Regions from separate parts of the Microbacterium sp. SGAir0570 genome, predicted to be linked through region 2. Evidence: predicted binding sites of a transcription regulator. Region 2 holds the regulator's gene; each other region holds the start of a gene.

Region 1 (4,268 bases), 360 kb from region 2:
GAATGCAGTTGAGTCGACAGGGCTCAACTTCCAGATCTCAACATGAAGCATCAGAGAAGGGAAAGATCGATGGCTACTTACGACCCGTTCCGCGACCTCGACCGCATCGCCTCGAGCCTCTTCGACACGCGCCGCGGCCCCCGTCGCATGCCGATGGACCTCTACCGTGACGGCGACCACTACGTGATGACCGCCGACCTGCCGGGCATCGACCCGGGCTCGGTCGACATCGACGTGGACGGCCAGCTGCTGACGATCCGCGCCGAGCGCACGCTCACCAGCGGCGACGGAGTGAAGTGGATCACGCGCGAGCGTGAAGCCGCGAGCTTCCTTCGTCAGCTGAACCTCGGTCAGGGCGTCGACACGGAGGGCATCGCCGCGACGTACAACAACGGCGTCCTCACCGTCACCATCCCGGTCAGCGAGAAGGCCAAGCCGCGCAAGGTCGAGGTCACGACCGACGCAGCCGCGCCGGTGGTGCCGATCGAGAACTGATCGCGCAGATCCGCGTTCGCACGACGGGCGGCCGCAGCTCCCTCGGGGGCGGCGGCCGCCCTTCGCGTGCGGGTCGGTGCCGAATGCGTCGCGGATGCGCGGATGCGCGGATGCGCCGATGCGTCGCGGCTGAGCCGATGCGTCACCGCTGACCAACGGCGCGCGAGTCCGTCGTGCCCGGCCTCGGAACGTGCGCGGGCACACGCCCCGAACTCAGAACGGTGGAGGTTCGTCCGTCGGTGGCCCGCCGCTTCCGGCATCCCGTGGCGGGCTCGCGGTGTCGATGGTGAAGCAGACGGCCGGCATGGGAACGTCTTCGCGGTAGGTCCTGCCGAGGGGCGAGGTCCATTCGAGAACCCCGCCTCCGATCTGTCTGACCTCCCACTTGGTGAACTGCTTCATCGAGTGGTGTCTTTGGCAGAGGTGGGCGAGGTTGAAGATGTGGGTGTGGCCGCCAAGGGCGTAATCGATCGTGTGGTCGATCTCGCACCGGATCGCGGCGCGCCGGCATCCGGGGAACCGGCAGTGCTGGTCCCGCACCATCAGGAGTTTCTTCATCGATGCGGTGGGCCGATAGGTGTCGATCTCGACCGGTGTGCGGATGACCGGGTCGATGAAGAGCCGGTCCCATTCGCTGACCTGCCCGGCGAGTCGTCGGACGGTGTCGGCATCGACGAGCCCGGCCCCGACGGCTTCGGCGGGGTTCTCGTCCTTGCCCATCAGTGTCTCCGCGGCGACGGCGACTTGCACGCGTGCCCGGATCGCCCCCAGCCCACCGGCCCGGTCGGTCCCGTAGGTCGGGTCGACCACGGGCGCGCCGCCGAGAACGAGGTCGCCCAGGATGTCCGCGCGCAGCTGGTCCATCGTCCGGGTATCGGCGGGCTCGCCCGCTTCTGCGGCATCCGCCGCCGAACTCTCCCCGGCATCCGCGCCGGCGCCCCGGCCAGCGGCATCCGCCCCGCCCGCCCCGGCACCGCCAGTGCCCGCGACCCGGGCGTCCTTCACCGACTGTCCCATCTGCGTGAGCCGGTCGAGTATCCCGGCGGCGATGACGGTCGGAAGGGTGGCGACGAGGTTCGACATTCCGTCGGTTCCGTGGAACACGCGCACGCACCGTTCCGCGACCGCGGTCTTGTGCCGCTCTGTGAACGTCTGCGTATGCAACCGGGCCGCCAGGGTCTCCAGCGCACCCCGCACGCGAGAGGGCACATCCCGCTCACACACCCCGATCGCGGCCTCCGCGAACGAATCCCGCATCGCAGCCGGCACCCCCGCGCCGACGCGCACCACCAGATCCACGTGTCCGCGTTCGATCCGCCGCTGCACCCACGCGTCGAACACAGTGGGGTAGTCGTCGATGACCGTCATCGCGTGGTCGATCTCACCCTGCAGTCGGCGGTCGGTCAGCCGGGCCATCCCGGCCGCTTCGGCTGCCACCGACCGCAGCTCCATATCCGACGCCATGCCGCGCACGCCGTCGCGGCGCGCGTTGTGCAGGGCGGCGTGGCCCAGATCGGCCAGCGCCCGAGTGCGGGCGATGTCAGCGGCGTGAGAGAGGTCGAGCGCCTCCGCGTACCGCGAGAGAGCGAGCGCCTGCGACGGTGTGGGGGTCTCGCGTCCCACTTCGCCACCCACGCCATTCGCTGTCACGTTCCCATGATGCCAGCAAGGTGCGACATGTGAGTCGGACCTATGTTCGATTAAGGAACATCGGGTCACCGTCCCGCCTGGGGAGGAATCGACACCGCACGACGCCCCACGACACCGCGCGACGCCCCACGACACCGCGGGACGCCGCCCGACCGCTCCGCCGGGCGTCAGGGCAGGCGGCGCAGCTTCGTCGTCAGCTGCTCGAGCTGCTGCAGCTCCTCGGTCGACAGCACCGACATCCGCTCGGCGATGGAGCGACCGTGGGCCGCAGCGAGCCGGCGGAAGGCTGAGACGCCCTCCGGGGTCGCCGTGAGCATTGCGCCGCGCCCATCCGTGGGGTCACCGCACTTGGTGATGAGGCCGCGCGAGACCATCCGGTCGACCAGGCGCGACACGCTCGGCTGGCTGATGAGCATGTTGGCCGTGACATCGCGCAGCCGCGCCCGATGACCGGTGCCGCGCACGACCGTGAGAAGGACGTCGTACTCGGCTTGCGTGAGCTCATCGCCGGCGAAGTCGTTGCTGATGTCGTCGAAGATCTCGTGCTGCGCGCGGAACAGGCTCTCCCACGCTGCCACGGCACGACGACGATCGCTCATGGCGACAACTTTACTGCCCGCCTAAGCTGGTCGGCATGATGCGTCGCACCCGGGCGGCACTCGCGGTCGTGGTCCTCATGCTGATCACAGGCCTTTTCGGACTGACGGCCCCCGCCGCGGCATCCGAAGACGAATCCGCCGATGTCGACGCGTTCGTCTTCGATTCGCTTTCCGTCGATTACACCCTCACCCGCGACGAGGACGGCACGGCGCGGATGCGGGTCGTCGAGACCTTCGTCGCCGAGTTCCCCGAGTCGGATCAGAACCGCGGCATGCGCCGTCTTCTGCCCGAGACCTACAACGGGCAGCCGCTGCATCCGCAGCTCATCTCCGTCACCGACGAGAACGGGCAGGCCCGTCCCGTCGACACCGACAGCGAGGACGGCACGCTCGGCATCCTGACGCGCGAGCCCGGGTACCTGCACGGGCGGAACACCTTCGTCTTCACCTACGACCTCGAAAACGTCGTGTGGGACTTCGCCGACACCGGGCTGGAGTTCTACTGGGACGTCAACGGCACCGACTGGAAGCAGCCGTTCCGTGAGGTGACCGCGACGCTGCACATCGATCCCGTCCTCGCGGCCTCGCTCGCGGGGCGTCAGGCCTGCTACATCGGCGAGCAGGACAGCACGACTCCGTGTCCCGAGATCATCGCCTCACCGGACGGAACCACGATCACCGCCTCGGCGACCGACCTCGCACCGCACGAGACGCTCAGCTTCGCCGTCGGGTTCGACGAGGGCGCGTTCGAGGTATACGACACCGGGTTCCTGGCTTCGCCTCTGGGGTGGCTTCAGTCCGGGGCAGCGGTGCTCCTCGCCGGTGCCACCGGCTGGGCGCTGCGGAACCGCCGCCGGTACCTCCGCGACGATCCGGGGCGTCCGACGGTCATCGCGGAGTATGCACCGCCGCGCCGCATCGACGCACTCGATGCGGCGGTGCTGCTGCAGAAGACCTCGAAGGCGATTCCGGCCGAGATCCTCGAGCTCGCGCTCCTCGGTTCCATCCGCATCGTCGACGACGGCCACCGCCGCTGGGGGCGCGCGAAGCTGCAGGCGGAGCTCGTCGATCCCCGGGCCGCCGACGAGAACGGGCGCAGGCTCCTGCGCGGCATGTTCCCGAATCACCGACGCGGTGAGGTCTACCGTTTCGGGACCTCTGACACGCGGCTGTCGTCCGAGTCCCAGCGGGCGCTGAAGATGGCGAAGGACAGCCTCCGCGGGCGCGACATGTACAAGCCGGTGCCGAGGGGAGTGCGCGGCTGGCCCGTCGCCGCCTGGGCGATCGCGGCGGGACTGGTGATCCTGTTCGGGGCGCTCGCGCTGAGCGCATACGTCCACCCGGCGCTGCCCATCATCGGCATCGTGCTGGCGGGGGCGTCGTTCATCGTGGTCGTGTTCGCGGTCGCCGGCGATCCGTTGTCGGCCGCGGGCGCGGAGGTTCGTGATCACCTGCTCGGGCTCGACCTCTTCATCCGGTGGGCCGAGGCCGACCGCATCCGGATGCTGCAGTCGCCGACGGGCG
Region 2 (4,268 bases):
CCAGCGGGTGCCGAGCACCCACAGGCCACCACCCGTGTCGGCGTCGGCGGGCGAGACGGCCGTGGGCGGGGCGTCGGTCGCGGGGTCGACGCGGTAGACATTCCAGCGTCCGGTCGGCTCGTCGGCGAAGAACAGCGCGCCGTCGTCGGTCCACTCGGGCTGCAGCGCGGCGGTGGCGCCGCCCGCGACGTCACGGATGCCGCGGGCGGCGTCCAGGTCGGCGACGCGGATGCGCGTGCGGTCCCAGGGCATGTCGGGGTGATCCCAGGCCACCCAGGCGAGGCGCGAGCCATCGGGCGACAGCGCCGGCTGGGCGACGAAGTCGCTGCCGCCGGCGAGCTCGGTCACGCTCGAGGCGTCGGGAACCTCGGCGCTGTCAGCGCGCTCGATGCGGACGATGTGGCGCTCGGGCGTGCCGCCGGGTCGTTCGCGTTCGCGAACCGCGAGGAGGACGCCGCGTTGCCAGCGGAGGCCCCCGTAGTGCGTCCCGGTCTCCTCCGGAGTGAGCGGTCGGGGATCGCCGCCCGGGCGAAGGCTCCGGATGCGCTGGTCGGACTTGTCGACGAAGAACAGCTCGCCGTCATCCGACACCGTCCAGGCGCCGCCGCCGTACTCGTGCACGCGCGAGCGTGCGTTCCAGGGCGCGGGGAGGACGACCTGCGCGGTGCCGTCGCCGCGGCGGCGCATGACCGCGACGCGACCGGCCTCGTCGGGCAGCGACTCGCCCCACCAGATCTCATCACCGACGAAGCTCGCGCCGTCGAGGCGCAATGATGACGCGCTGGCCCATGCCGCGGTCAGGGGAGACGGCCAGGAACCATAGGGAAGCTGCTGCGACATACAGCCACGCTACGCGAGGCCTGGCTTCCCGACCTCGTCCGGGGAGACGGTGGGGAGCGGATGCCGTCCCGGGGCGCCTCAGACCGTGCGCAGAACCGCCACGACCTTACCGAGCACCGTCGCGTCGTCGCCGAGGATCGGCTCGAACGCCGAGTTGCGGGGGAGGAGCCACGTGTGGCCGTCGCGCTGGCGGAGCGTCTTCACCGTCGCCTCGCCGTCGAGCATGGCCGCGACGATCTCGCCGTTGTCGGCGGTTGCCTGCGCCCGCACGACGACCCAGTCGCCGTCGCAGATGGCCGCGTCGATCATCGAGTCGCCGACGACCTTGAGCATGAACAGCTCGCCCTTGCCGACGAGCTGGCGCGGCAGCGGGAAGATCTCCTCGACCTGCTGGTCGGCGGTGATCGGCACGCCTGCCGCGATGCGGCCCACGAGCGGCACGAGGGCGGCGTCGCCGAGGGCGGGCGCGGCGTCGGCCGGGTTCTCGCCGGCGGTGCCCGGGAGATCGATGAGCACCTCCATCGCGCGGGTCTTGCCGGGGTCGCGCCGCAGGTAGCCGCTGAGCTCGAGCTGGTTCAGCTGGTGGGTGACGCTGGACAGCGACTTGAGGCCGACCGCGTCGCCGATCTCGCGCATGCTCGGCGGGTAGCCGTTGCGGGCGATCGCGTTCTGGATCACCTCGAGGATCGCGAGCTGCTTGTCGCTCAGATTCTTGCGTCGTCGCGTCTGCGGCTTCTCGCTCATACCGCCGGTCTCCTGTCGTCGCGCCCCGCCCCCGACCCGATGTCGGAGGTTCATGGTGGGCTCTCGCTGTCGAAAAGGTAGCCCGATACGACGGCGACATCGCGGAACGCTCCGCGTGTCTCTTCGATCGGTCTCCGATTTCGGTGGGTGGTTGACACCACACAATATCGAAGATACGTTCGGAACCGAAGTTCGCACCCGTCTCTCCCGGCCGAGAGGCGCGGGCGAATCTTCCTACCGCTCCCGAGGAGATGCCATGACCACGATCGATGCCCGCTTCGCACCGGCCCCCCGTACCCGCCTGCGTCTGACGCGCCGCGGACGCCGCGTCGTCGCCACGATCGCCGCCCTTCCGGCGGTCGTCGCCATCACGGCAGCCGTGCTCTCGGGGGGAGGCGCGCTCGCCTCGAGCGAGGTCGGCGCCCCCGCCGGCTCGTTCACGACCGTGACCGTGATGTCCGGCGAATCGCTCTGGTCCATCGCCGAAGAGGTGGCGCCCGCCGCCGACCCCCGCGATGTCGTCGATGCGATCATCCGGCTGAACGCTCTCGGCTCGGGCCAGCTCGAGGCCGGCCAGACGCTTGCGATCCCGGCCGAGTACGCCGCGAGCTGACTCCGGCGGCAACAGTGGCGCGCGCGGCCTAGCATGGGTGGGATGAGCCCGAGTCTGGATGATCTGCCCCTCAGAGACGATCTGCGAGGCCTCACCCCGTACGGCGCCCCGCAGGCGCCGCTTCCGGTCGCGCTGAACGTCAACGAGAACACGCATCCCGTTCCCGAAGAGGTCGCCGACGACATCCTGGATGCCGTAGCCCGCGCCCTGCGCGACGTCAACCGCTATCCCGACCGCGAGTTCACGCACCTCCGCGAGTCGTTCGCCGAGTACCTCGGCCACGGCCTGACCCCCGATCGCATCTGGGCAGCGAACGGATCGAACGAGGTCCTGCAGCACCTCCTCCAGGCCTTCGGAGGCCCGGGACGCACCGCGATGGGCTTCGGCCCCACGTACTCTATGTACCCCCTGCTGACGCGCGCGACCGGCGCCCAGTACGTCACGGGGACACGCGGACCCGACTTCACGCTCGATCCCACCTCCGCCGCAGCCCAGGTCGCCGAGCTCCGCCCGGACGTCGTCTTCCTGTGTGCGCCCAACAACCCCACCGGCACACCCCTCGGGCTCGACGTCATCGAGGCGGTGTACGGGGCCACCGACGGCATCGTGATCGTCGACGAGGCCTACCAGGAGTTCGCACCGCGCGAAAGCTCCTCCGCTCTGACGCTTCTCGGTGAGCGCAACCGGCTCGTCGTGTCGCGCACGATGAGCAAGGCCTTCGCCTTCGCCGGCGCCCGCGTCGGCTACCTCGCCGCCGACCCCACGCTCATCGACGCGCTCCGGCTCGTCCGGCTGCCGTACCACTTGAGCGCGCTGACGCAGGCGGCGGCGACAGCCGCCCTCTCCCACTCGACGACGATGCTCCGGATGGTCGACGAGATCGTCGCGCAGCGCGACCGGATGTCGGCGACGCTCGACGCCCTCGGCTATCACGCGTTCGAGAGCTGGACGAACTTCGTGCTGTTCGACGGCGTCGACGACCCGCGGGCGACCTGGCAGGCTCTGTACGACCGCGGCATCCTCGTCCGCGACGTGGGCATCCCGCACAGCCTGCGTGTGAGCGCCGGCACGGAAGACGAGACGACCGCGTTCCTCGAAGCACTGGCCTCGATAGACTCGGAGGCATGACCAGCCCCCGAACGGCCAGCATCCGTCGCGCCACGAGCGAGTCGAGCGTCGAGCTCGAGCTCAACCTCGACGGCACCGGGATCAGCACGATCGAGACGACCGTGCCGTTCTTCGACCACCTGCTGACGGCGTTCGCGAAGCACTCGCTCACCGACCTGACCGTGCGCGCGACGGGCGATACGCACATCGACGCGCACCACACGGTGGAGGATGTGGCGATCGTGCTCGGACAGGCGCTGCGTTCCGCGCTGGGCGACAAGTCGGGCATCTCCCGCTACGGTGATGCACTCGTCCCCCTCGACGAGGCGCTCGCGCAGGCGGTCGTCGACATCTCGGGGCGTCCGTACCTCGTGCACTCGGGGGAGCCGGACGGTTACGAGTTCCACCTCATCGGCGGGCACTTCACCGGTTCGCTCGTGCGGCACACGTTCGAGGCCATCGCGTTCAACGCCGGGCTGACGGTGCACGTCCGCGTCCTCGGCGGACGTGATCCGCACCACATCGCCGAAGCGGAGTACAAGGCGTTCGCCCGAGCTTTCCGGCAGGCGAAGGCGCTCGATCCGCTCGTGCACGGCATCCCCAGCACGAAGGGCGCCCTATGACCGAGGGTGACCGGACCGAACGCGCGCCGCTCGTCGCCGTGCTCGACTACGGGTCGGGCAACGTCCACTCGGCGGTCAAGGCTCTTTCCGCCGCGGGGGCAGATGCGCGGTTGACGTCGGACCGCGGCCTGATCCGCGACGCCGACGGGCTTCTCGTTCCGGGAGTCGGTGCTTTCAGCGCCGTCATGGCCGCCCTGCGCGAGAGCCGCGGCGACGAGATCATCGAGCGGCGCCTGGCCGGGGGACGTCCGGTGCTGGGCATCTGCGTCGGGATGCAGATCATGTTCGGCAACGGCGTGGAGCGCGGCGATGACACCGAGGGGCTCGGACAGTGGCCGGGC
Region 3 (4,268 bases), 1.6 Mb from region 2:
GGAGACGAGCGGGGGCGGCGCTGTCAGCGAGGTCGGCGCGACCGGTGATTCGCTCGCGGGGCGGGGACGCCGCGGCGGCGAGACCCGAGGAGCCACATCATCGGGCCGGCGTGCCTTCTGATAACGACGGATCCAGCGGTCGGCCTCGTCTGAATCTGCGCCGAGCGCCAGCACGATGTCGCGCAGCAGCCCGATGTCGACCCGGGCCCGGCCCGGCCGGAACGCGTCGTACACCGTGGTACGCGGAGGCGTGGCAGCCGCCGGGTTGACGCCCCTCTCGACGCGCAGTTGTGCGATGCGACGGACGAGTTCGGCGTACGACACCGGCCCGGCGGCATCCTTCAGCGCGAGCAGATCCCGCGCGATCGCGTCAAGTGAATCGGGCTCGCCGAATCGCGTGTCATCGTCCTGCACGTGCGCTCCCCCGCCCTCGAGCGGATGCATGTCGCAAACCGCATACGCGCGGCGGATCCCCTCGCCCCGCGGCGATCACTCTATCGACACTGGCCGCCGGGGTGTTCGGGATTGTTCGCACACGCGCGTTGCGGGGCCGAACGGCCCGCGTCGTCGGGCGACCGATGCCAGCGTAAGAGCGACGGCTCGCCGACTGGGGCGCGGGTCGCGATTCGCTCTCGATGAGGATCCATGAAGAGAAGACATCCCTCCCTCGCCGCGGCCTCGGCCGCCCTGATCGCAGCGACGCTCGTCGTCGCCGGTATAGCGCTCCCGGCGCATGCCGACGAACCGGCCGGAGGCGTTGATCCGGCGGGGCCGACCGCGGCAGCCGAAATCGAGGTGGCAGGTGCCGAGGTGGTGGCTGAGGCGCTGGTTGCGGACCCGGAAGCCGCGGAGCCGGTTGGGGAACCGGATGCCGCGGAGCGCGTCACCGCCGAAGCATCCGCATCCGCACCCGCACCCGCACCGGAGTCCGCTGAGCCCGCGGCAGCCAGTGCGGTGCCCGGCTACGTGAATGACGACGGGTCCGGCGCTGGCCACGATGACGACGACAGTGTCGCCGATCTGCCGCCGCAGACGGGAGTCACGATCAGCATCCGGGTCGATGGCGCAGAGATCGGCGTCGGCCCGATCGGCGAGCGCGGACCGATCGAGCGATACGAGCTCATCGTCCGTCCCATGGACGGCGGCGAGCCGATCACGCGCACCTCGACGACCCGGACCGTCTTCATCCTGACCGGGCTGAAGCCGGGCACGTACGAGATTGAGGCGAGCCTGCACAACAGTCACGGCTCGACGGGCGCCCGCGACATTCGGTTCGCGGTGCCGGAGGTTCCCGGCGAGCCGACGGTGACGATCCGTGACAGTAGCCCCACGGCGCTGCTCGGCGAGATCTGGGCGGCCCCGCTGCAGAACCCGTTCCCGGAGGGGGTCTGGCCGTTCTATCTGCCCACCACCTACACCGCGACCCTCACGGGCGGCGGCCGCACCGAAACGCGCGAGGTCGACGACGTGCAGGGTCTCGGACGCTTCGGGTTCACCGGCCTCGAGCCCTCGACGACATACACGCTGACGGTCGTCGCCCGGAACGCCGCGGGGCAGAGCGCGCCCGTCTCGGTGCAGGCATCCACGAGTCCCGTCACCGGACCGGCCGCGCCCGATCCCGACGCGCTGACCGGCGATAACCGCGGCGGGGTCGTCGTGAACGGCGCATCCGTCCCCGGCACCACGGTGACGGCGAACGTCGGACGCGAGCTGGCGGGTATGGCGGTCCACGGGTGGCTGTTCTCCGAGCCGCGATATCTGGGCGTGGCCACGGTCACGGCAGACGGCATCGCGACGTTCGCCCTTCCCGCCGACATCCCCACGGGCGCCCACCGCCTCGCACTCACCGCGGACGACGGCAGCACGCTCGGCTGGAGCCCTGTCGAGGTGCGCGCCGCTGAGGTGACCACTCCGCCCGCGACCGGTGGCCCGGGTGGGCCTGGCGCTGGGGCCGGAGCGGGTGCCGGGTCTGGGTCTGGCGCTGGGGTTGACGGGTCTGGGGCTGGGGTTGACGGGTCTGCGTCGGAGGGCCGAGACGGCGCGAGCTCGGCTGCGGGTTCTGTCGCGTCGGCGGCGAAGACGCGCGCTCTGGCATCGACCGGCGGTGCGGCGCCGTGGGAGCTCGCTGTGTGGGCTGCGGCGCTTCTCGCGGCCGGCGGGCTGGTGATCGCGAGACGACGAGTCGTCGACTGACGCTCATCGAGAGAACGATGTGCGGGGCACCGACCATGGGGGGCGGTGCCCCGCACATGCTTTCACTGCGCCCTTTCGCTTCGCCCGCATCTCGCTGCGTGCGCCGTCCGACAGAGGCCGCCGATTCCTCCACAATTCGACAACGAGAAAGTTCTCCACCGATGTACGGATATTCGATGTTAATGTCCGACCCCCTGGGCAGAATGGGAACATGGCATCGAACGGCGACAACTCATACGATCCGCAGGCCGGCTCGTCGGCGTCGCCATACGCCGGTGTCGTCGACCGGGTCTCCGAAGCAGACGAACTGCTTCACGCGGCCCACATCGCGATGACGCGCGCTCTCGCCGAGGCGGGGCGCAGCGCCCTCCGGCAGGCAGCGCGCTCGCGAACGCGGCCGCGCGGTATGGGCTCCGACATGGAGATGCGCTCGATCGCCGCCGAGGTCGCCGGGGTGCGACGCTCGCACGACCGCCGCGCGCAGATCGAGATCGACCACGCACTGACCATCATCGACGACTACCCCGCTGTCTTCGAGGCGTGGGAGCACCAGCGCATCACGCGCGACCATGTCGATGCGGTCGTCCGGATGGGATGCGGCCTCGCCGACGACATCCGCGACGACTACGCGCTGCAGGCGATCTCGATCTGCGAGCGTGACATCGCGTCACGGGTGCGCGAGGCGCTCCGCAACCTGGCTGCCCGGATGGGATCCGAGTCCTTCGCCGAGCGGCACCGCACGGCAACGGCGAAGCGACGCGTCTGGGTGACCCACGGCACCGACGGCATGTCCGAGCTCGGCGCCACCCTGCCGACCGTCATCGCCGCAGGCATCCACGACCGCCTCACCGCCATGGCTCAGTCCGTCAAGGATGCGCGCGCCACCGACGGGTCTCCACCTGCGGATGCTGCGCCGGGAGATGCCGTTGCGGGTGATGGTGCCGCGGGTGCGGAGTCTGCGGATGCCGCGGCGCCCGACGTTCGCACGATGGATCAGCTGCGCGCCGACATCCTCGGCGACCTGCTGCTCGGCGGCGCTCCGGCCGTCGACGCCACCTCTGGCAGCGACGCCGCGGGGCCGCTGGGTGCGATCCGGGCGCAGGTACAGGTGACGCTGACCTCTGAGACGGTGACCGGCGCCGACGAGGCCCCCGCCGAACTGGTAGGCGCCGCGCTCATCGACGCCGACACCGCCCGCAAGCTCGCCGGCCGGGCGAGAATCTGGAACCGGCTCTTCATCGATCCCATCACCCGCACACGGGTCGAGGTCGACACCTACCGACCCACCGCGGCGATGAGCAGACTGCTCAAGGCGAGAGATCAGCACTGCCGGTTCCCCGGATGCCGGAGGGCGGCGATCCGCTGCGAGCTCGACCACACCATCGACTACGCCCTCGGCGGGCACACCCACATCTTCAACCTCGCCCACCTGTGCCAAAGACACCATTCGATGAAGCAATTCACGAAATGGGAAGTCAGACAGATCGGCGGCGGGGTTCTCGAATGGACCTCACCCCTCGGCCGGATCTACCGAGAAGACGTGCCGGTTCCGTCCGTGTGCTTCGTTCCCGATCCCGCCGGTCCGCCACCCGGGGCAGGCAGGGACGAGCCACCGCCCTTCTGACCCGGGCTCTTCACAAACTCGCCGGCGCCGCTCGGCGCGGCCGTCTATGCGATCCGGAGGCGCTCCGCTTCAGCAAGCACGACGGGATCCTCGCATCCGCGCGCGAAGCCGGCGATCCGACGGTCGATGTCGCGCTGCAGGATGACGCTGCCGATGCGCTCCGCGAGCGGCGCGAGCCACGCGGGGCGGCAGGCGAAGTTGTAGCGCCACACGGCCAACGAACGCGATGGGTCGCCCTCGACCGGACTGAACCGCCACCCGCCGCCCATACGCGCGAAGAACCACGAACCTTTCGTCATCTTCATCCCGACGTTCGACGGCGGGTTGTACGAGACGTACTCGCTCTCCATTGCCAGCCCGAAGCGCTGCACCGTGTACGTGCGGACGCCCTTCGCGGGCCGTTCCGCCCCGATCAGGTGCTGTCGCCGGATGAATGGATCCCACCGCTTGC

The links. The regulator LexA, encoded in region 2, represses DNA repair genes until DNA is damaged. The targets are predictions, from matches to a motif close to TCGAACANNTGTTCGA.
Region 1: the regulator LexA is predicted to act here: its motif matches at 2,180-2,195, upstream of C1N74_RS03475 (HNH endonuclease signature motif containing protein).
Region 3: the regulator LexA is predicted to act here: its motif matches at 2,355-2,370, upstream of C1N74_RS13700 (HNH endonuclease signature motif containing protein).

The regions. Positions count from the first base shown of each region.
Region 1 covers NZ_CP027929.1:755,809-760,076, forward strand. The annotation lists gene C1N74_RS03470 (Hsp20/alpha crystallin family protein) at 70-495, shown strand; gene C1N74_RS03475 (HNH endonuclease signature motif containing protein) at 709-2,145, opposite strand; gene C1N74_RS03480 (MarR family winged helix-turn-helix transcriptional regulator) at 2,313-2,744, opposite strand; gene C1N74_RS03485 (DUF2207 domain-containing protein) at 2,780-4,268, shown strand, end outside.
Region 2 covers NZ_CP027929.1:1,115,029-1,119,296, forward strand. The annotation lists gene C1N74_RS05205 (prolyl oligopeptidase family serine peptidase) at 1-840, opposite strand, end outside; gene lexA (transcriptional repressor LexA) at 919-1,584, opposite strand; gene C1N74_RS05215 (LysM peptidoglycan-binding domain-containing protein) at 1,841-2,197, shown strand; gene C1N74_RS05220 (histidinol-phosphate transaminase) at 2,240-3,325, shown strand; gene hisB (imidazoleglycerol-phosphate dehydratase HisB) at 3,322-3,927, shown strand; gene hisH (imidazole glycerol phosphate synthase subunit HisH) at 3,924-4,268, shown strand, end outside.
Region 3 covers NZ_CP027929.1:2,909,505-2,913,772, forward strand. The annotation lists gene C1N74_RS13690 (ECF transporter S component) at 1-444, opposite strand, end outside; gene C1N74_RS13695 (fibronectin type III domain-containing protein) at 646-2,193, shown strand; gene C1N74_RS13700 (HNH endonuclease signature motif containing protein) at 2,405-3,817, shown strand; gene C1N74_RS13705 (SRPBCC family protein) at 3,862-4,268, opposite strand, start outside.